Regions from separate parts of the Rhodococcus sp. WB9 genome, predicted to be linked through region 1. Evidence: riboswitches for the same ligand, from Rfam matches in the RefSeq annotation. Region 1 holds a riboswitch; the other holds the start of a gene.
What was found. A riboswitch is a leader RNA that binds a small molecule or an ion and turns the genes downstream of it on or off. The one in region 1 is predicted to bind cyclic di-AMP.
Positions count from the first base shown of each region.

Region 2: another riboswitch for cyclic di-AMP. It lies ahead of FND50_RS23600 (NlpC/P60 family protein); the one in region 1 lies ahead of FND50_RS07565 (transglycosylase family protein).

Region 1 covers NZ_CP041769.1:1,577,443-1,580,841, reverse strand. The annotation lists gene FND50_RS07585 (DUF2771 domain-containing protein) at 1-469, shown strand, start outside; gene FND50_RS07580 (cold-shock protein) at 534-944, opposite strand; gene FND50_RS07575 (hypothetical protein) at 1,098-1,337, shown strand; gene FND50_RS07570 (YccF domain-containing protein) at 1,368-1,745, shown strand; cyclic di-AMP (ydaO/yuaA leader) riboswitch at 1,980-2,193, shown strand; gene FND50_RS07565 (transglycosylase family protein) at 2,202-2,783, shown strand; gene FND50_RS07560 (hypothetical protein) at 2,851-3,039, opposite strand; gene FND50_RS07555 (helicase-associated domain-containing protein) at 3,100-3,399, shown strand, end outside.
Region 2 covers NZ_CP041769.1:5,085,465-5,088,863, reverse strand. The annotation lists gene FND50_RS23605 (DEDD exonuclease domain-containing protein) at 1-979, opposite strand, end outside; cyclic di-AMP (ydaO/yuaA leader) riboswitch at 1,436-1,600, shown strand; gene FND50_RS23600 (NlpC/P60 family protein) at 1,615-2,160, shown strand; gene FND50_RS23595 (C40 family peptidase) at 2,540-3,399, shown strand, end outside.

The DNA.
Region 1 (3,399 bases):
GAAGATCCTGGCACTGATTGCGGTGGGCCTGATGGTGGTCCTGGTGGCCTTCGTCGGAGTCCTGTACGCGCTCATCCGCAATTCCTCGCCCCGCCTGCCCGAGATCACCGCCTTCGCGCACAACCGGGCCGAGCAGATCCCCCCGCTGGCGTACTGCAACCTGTATCTCGAGGACTGCACAACCGGCGACCTCGCCGAACTCGACGTGCCACCCGGTTCGTCGCTGCAGCTGTCGCTGCCGCAGGAGATCGTCGATGCACCGTGGCGCATGCTCGTCGTCTACCAGGACGCGTCGGGACAGGTCGTCGTCCAGGAACAGGCCCACCGCGCCGGCGAGACCCGCGCCGTGACCGTGCCCTCCTCGGAGGACCTGCAGCTGGCCGGCGTCGAGATCCAGCTCCCGTCCGCCGTCATCGACGAGCAGGGGCTCACGCAGGCCCGGGCCGCCTGGTCGATCAAGACCGCCTAGAACGACCTGCTCACGACGAAGGCCCCCGCGCCGAAGCGCAGGGGCCTTCTCGTCGTTCTTCGAATCAGCTGTCGAGCTCGCGCGCGACGGCGCGGACCACCTCGGAGATGCGCTGGGCGGTCTTGCGGTCCGGGTACTTGCCCTTGCGCAGGTCGGGCTGGACCTTCGCCTCGAGCAGCGTGATCATGTCCTCGACCATGCCGTGGAGTTCGTCCGGCGTGTGCTTCTTGGCGGACGGCTCCTTACGCGCGGCATTCTGACGCAGCGACGGCGCCGGGTCGAGCACCTTCAGGCTCAGAGCCTGGGGGCCGCGTCGACCGGCGGCCATGCCGAACTCGACACGCTGGCCGGCCTTGAGGCCCTCGACGCCCTCGGGAAGCGCGGACGAACGCACATAGACGTCCTCCCCTTCTTCCTGCGACAGAAAGCCGAAGCCCTTTTCGACGTCGTACCACTTCACCTTGCCGGTCGGCACCGCGTTCACCCGCTCATCACTTGGAGTGCAGTTGGTTGCACTTGGTATGCAAAACAGCGCGCCCCACCTCTGGTGCGGGACGCGCAGTGCCCACAGTCTACCTTGCACAGACCCCCTCCGGCATCCGGGTTTCCAGGCACTATCGTTGCTGGTGTGGCCCACGAACCGACTCCTTCGAGCACTCCTCAGACACCCCGGAGGGGCGACGGACTCCTGCGCGTCGCACTCGCCCTCTTCGCGATCGGCTTCGTCGCGATCGTGGCGATCTTCCTGACCCCGGTGCTCTCCGATTCCGAACCGGGTCTCGTTCTCTATCTCATCGCCCTGGCGTGCCCGATCGGCTTCCTTCTCGGAATCGTCGCGGCACTGAGGCAGGGCCGACGCTCGCGCTGACACATCCGACCACCGACCGATGGGACGATCATGAGAATTCTGCTCAACATCATCTGGCTGATCTTCGGCGGTCTGTGGCTGGCGCTGGGGTACTTCGTCGCCGGAATCCTCTGCTGCATCCTGATCATCACGATCCCGTTCGGCATCGCGTCGTTCCGGGTCGGCGTCTACGCACTGTGGCCGTTCGGCAAGACGGTGGTCGACAAGCCGACGGCCGGTGTGGCCTCGCTGATCGGCAACGTCATCTGGTTCGTCATCGCTGGTCTGTGGCTCGCGATCGGGCACGTCGTCACGGCAATCGCCATGGCGATCACGATCATCGGTATCCCGCTCGCGGTCGCGAATCTCAAGATGATTCCCATCTCGCTCATGCCTCTCGGCAAGGACATCGTCGACGCGCCCCAGTGATGTGAGCTTCCTCACATAACGGCCCGGTAACGGAAGGGCAACGGCTCGGCGATACACGCGTCTTGTCGCCACTAGCTGGGAAGAGTTCCCGGGCGCCCAATGAGGCCCCGCAACAGGCGAAGACACTCCGCGTTATCAAATGGTGACACTGCGGCCTCGGCCCGTTACCGTCGTCACCGGCCGAGGAAACATCGGCCACATCCGGCCCGCCGCGCCAAGCCTCGTCCCGCGGGTACCGGAGTCCCGACGAAGCATTCCAGGGACGAGGACGGGGGACCCAAAGTCCTCCAGGGAACGCAAGTTCTCAGACGGACACCGGTCCGAATGTGCCTCGCACACTCGGATCTTGGGGTGAAGCCAGACCCTCTCCAGCCAGGAGAGGCGAGGCCGGGCGACCTCTCAGCCCGAACCCGACAGCTGACCTCGCAGGCGCGTGTGGAGAGGATCTCGACCACTATGAGCGGACGCCATCGCAAGCCCACCACCACCGGCCGCACCGTCGCCAAGGTCGCCGTCACCGGCGCCATCATGGGCGTCGCCGGAGCAGCCTTCTCGGGCACCGCGAACGCGGCACCCGACTCCGACTGGGACCGCCTCGCGCAGTGCGAGTCCGGCGGAAACTGGGGAATCAACACCGGAAACGGCTTCCAGGGCGGACTCCAGTTCTCCCCGAGCACCTGGAACGCACACGGTGGAACCCAGTACGCAGCCACCGCCAACCAGGCCTCGCGTGAAGAGCAGATCGTCGTCGCCGAGAAGGTCCTCGACTCCCAGGGCTGGGGCGCATGGCCGTCCTGCTCCTCGAGCCTCGGCCTGAGCAGCGCACCCACCCAGCGCACCGCCCCCGCAACCGTGCCCGAGGCCCCCGCGGCGCCGGCACTCCCCGACCTCACGGGCGGCGTCCCCAGCACCAACGGCACCTCGCAGTACGCCGGTGTCGTCGACAGCGCGATCGAGGCCGTCAAGGCTCAGGGCATCGCGATCGATCCGCAGATCCTGCAGCTCATCGACGCGAACAAGGGACTGCTCCCGCAGTAATCCCCCGCGATTCACAGAAGAGGGGCCCTGCACCGATCCGGTGCAGGGCCCCTCTTCTGTCGCATGGTCAGCGGTTGATCACCGTGTGCGGGTGCGCGTACGGCAACGACTCCGCCGGCAGCGGGAACTCGGTGTCCTCGCCGAACGGGGACAATCCGCCCGCACGGGTCGACGACAGTTCGGTCACGGCGTGATCTCCATCGGCGGTTTCGGGCCACCCTGGATCCACGTACTGCTTCTTCGAATTGTTAGCCACGGTGCCATTTTGACAGGAGCATTCGGCGACGTACAGCCCAGGTCTCTAATCTGATAGTCGATGACCGACACCGACGACACCATCGCGAGCACCAACGGCACCGCAGCCTCGTCCCGCGGCGCCGCGACCCTCGCGGACTGGCTGGCCGCGCGCAGCGACGCCGAACTGACGGATCTGCTCCGCAAGCGCCCCGACCTGGCGGTTCCTCCGCCCGCCACGATCGTCGTCCTCGCCGGTCGCGCCGAACAGCGGGCATCGGTGGCCCGCGCGGCCGACAACCTGACGTCGCTGGACTTCGGCATCCTCGAACTCCTGGCGCTGGAACGGGCCGACGAGATCGCCGTGCCGCGGGCCACGCTG
Region 2 (3,399 bases), 3.5 Mb from region 1:
TACGCACCACCGACAGCCGGGGGAATGCCTCCGCGGTGAGCGTGATCCACCAGCCGCGTTTCGGGTACTTGGACCTCCGGTTGTACGGCGGCGTGTGCGCGGCGAGCAGCCGGAGCTCGCGAACGCCGGCCTCGAGCGCATGCGCGCACTCGACATGGTCGATCCGGGTGGTCAGGGCCACCATCTCCTTCATCCGTCCACGCGTCTCGGAGCCGGTGAAGTAGTTGCGCACCCGCCGGCGCAGATCGGTCGCCGTGCCGACGTAGAGGACCTCGTCGGACGGTCCGCGGAACAGGTAGACGCCGGGAGCGTGGGGGAGATGGCTTGCGAGTGAGCGTTTCGCCCGCTGGTGTGAGGAGACGTCGGGCAGGTAGTCGACGAGCTCGGTGAGACTGTGCACCCCCTGATTGCCGACCCTCGCGATCAGGGCGTGCAGGACGTCGACGGTGGCACGGGCGTCGTCGAGTGCCCGGTGGGTCGGAGTGGTCCCGACGTCGAACAGCCGGGCCAGCGACGACAGCTTGACGGACGGCGCTTCGTCGCGGCTGAGGACGCGCCTGGCCAGTTTGACGGTGCAGAGCACGGTGAACTTGGGCCAGGGGGTGTCGGTGGCGGACGCCGCGGCTTTGAGGAATCCCGTGTCGAACGGGGCGTTGTGCGCGACGAGCACGGCCCCGCGTGCGAACTCCAGGAACGCCGGCAGAACTCGCTCGATTCGCGGGGCGTCGATCACCATGGCGGTGGTGATGCCGGTGATCTCCACGATGTGCGGCGGGATGGACCGTCCCGGGTCGACGAGAGTGGCCATTTCGGCGATCACCTCGCCTCCGCGGATCTTCACGGCGCCGATCTCGGTGATGGCGTCCTCACCCGGCCGTGCACCGGTGGTCTCGAGATCGACCACCACGAACGTGGTGTCCCGCAGTGGGGTGTCGAGGTCGTCGAATCTCAGCTGTTCGGGTACACCGGGAACACTCACGGATCGGAGCGTATGGACGGGCACCGACAGAACCGCCCGGAGAGCCCGGAGAGACGAGGATCACACTGCCCGTCTCGGGCGGCGGTCGCGGGCGGTGCGAGGGGCGGCCGCGGGGCCGCGAACGAGGGATTCGCATGGTGCGGCGGTCGGTTGCGGCGGGTCCGGCGCGTGCCGCGGGTTCGGTCCGCGGCACCCCGTTGAACAGCAGGAACACGGTGTGGGGAGAAATCGGGGAGTCGTGAGGGTCCGCGAAATGCCCACTCCCGCTGACGGAAAGAGATCGGAAACAAACCGCTTGTTATCCAGTCGTTACCGAATGTGGGTATCGCGCGCCCGCAAAGCCGGAATCGGCCCAAACGGACACTTTCCGCGTGTTCCGGTCGACATCCGGGTATTCCATTTCGTAACCTTCCTGAGACCTAGCGGAGTCTCGCAGCCCCAACACCGGGGCAGCATCGCTAGTCACCGCCTAATCGGCCACTCGCGAGAGCGGTCGTACCGGGAACCCAAGTTTCTACTGGGGTGAATCCCGCCGGGACGTCCTCACGCACCGGTGGGTAGGGCTGATCTTCCCAGCCCGAACCCGTCAGCTAACTCGGTCGGCGGATGAATGGAAGAAACGGAGTACCCCTTTCGTGGCGTCACAAGTTTCCAAGCGGAATGTGCGACGGGCAGTCGTCGCCGGCGCGCTCGCAGTCGGAGCGCTCACCGCTACCGCGGCCCCCGCGGCCGCAGATCCCGTCACCATCCCCGGAGTCGGAACCTTCGAGATCCCGGGTGTCGTCATCCCGCAGATCCCCGGTGTCCCGAACCTCCCCGCGCCCCCGGCGCCGGCCAGCACCGCAGGTGACAAGGCCGTTCAGGCCGCTCAGACCAAGCTCGGCTCGCCGTACGTCTACGGCGCCGCCGGCCCCAACTCGTTCGACTGCTCCGGCCTGGTGCAGTGGGCGTTCAAGCAGGCCGGACTGAACCTGCCGCGCACCAGCTACGCGCAGGCAGCGGCAGGCACTCCCGTGTCGCAGTCCGATCTCCGCCCCGGCGACGTGGTCTCCTTCTACGGCGGATCGCACTCGGGCATCTACGCCGGCAACGGCAACGTGATCCACGCCTCCACCGAGGGTCAGCCCGTCAAGTTGGCGCCCATCGCGTCCATGCCTTTCGACGGCGCACGCCGCTACTGATCCACACACGAGGCGAGGCATCCACCGAGTCGAGGGCGGGGATGCACGGGGTAGCTTCGTAGGATCTCGCACGACCACCGAGGGTGGGTTCGAATCACGATTCGAACCCACCCTCGATGTCGTTGTGCCCCAGGCAGACAGCGAGTCGTCCACTCGCCGGGTGGTCCCCGCCACCCGTTCGTGACATGGGTGGACACAAACGTATGCCATTCCGTAACCTATCCGAGACCTTGCGAAGTCTTGTCGCGCCAACCGGGCGGCAACGCGGGTCACCACCGCTTCGGCACTCCACGGTCGCCTCGGCCGCGGAAATCCCTGAGCCGCGCACCGGACACCCGACCCGGCTGGTGGAGATCGACGATCGGAGAACTGCATTTCCGTGGCCTCACACAAGATGAAGCGCTCCCTGGGCAGCGTGCTGACAGCCGGCGTGCTGTCGGTGGCGCTCGTGTCGCTGCCCGCGATCCAGGCGGGTGCAGACCCGGTCACCACCAACCCGACCGAAGCGCTGACGAAGCTCGGTGACCTGTCCCGGCAGTCCGAGCAGACGTCGGAAGCACTCCACAACGCGCAGATCGATCTCGAGGCCAAACAGTCGGTGCAACGCGACGCCGACGCCAAGCTTGCGGCCGACCAGGGTGTGCTCGACGCCGCCAACGCGCGCGTCGCCGTCTTCCAGCCCGTGGTGAACAAGCTCGCCACCGCCAACTACCAGGGCGCACGGACCAATCGCCTCTTCGCCGTGATGGTGAGCGATTCGCCGCAGCAACTCCTCGACCAGATGTCCGCTCTGGACGCCATCTCCAACGACACCCGCAATCAGGTCGCCCAATTCCAATCGGCCACGTCGGAAGCCACCGAGGCGGCCGAGGCGTCGAAGAAGTCCGCTGATGCCGCGCGGTCCGCGACCGAGCAGGCCAAAGCCGTGAGCGACGACCTGCAACGCAAACAGAGCGACCTGCAGGCGCAGATCGCCGACGTGATCAAGGCATTCGGAGATCTCACCGGCGCCGAACGCGACCAGCTGGCGGGGACGCCCTTCCCGCCCGGCTTCGACCCGAACACGATCCTCGCGCACCTCACCCCCGGCTCGGGCACGAGCGCACTGCAGGCAGGCATGACCCGCATCGGCGACCCGTACGTGTGGGGCGCCACCGGTCCGGACGAATTCGACTGCTCGGGACTCGTCGTGTGGGCGTACAAGCAGATCGGCAAGACGCTGCCGAGGTCCAGTCAGGC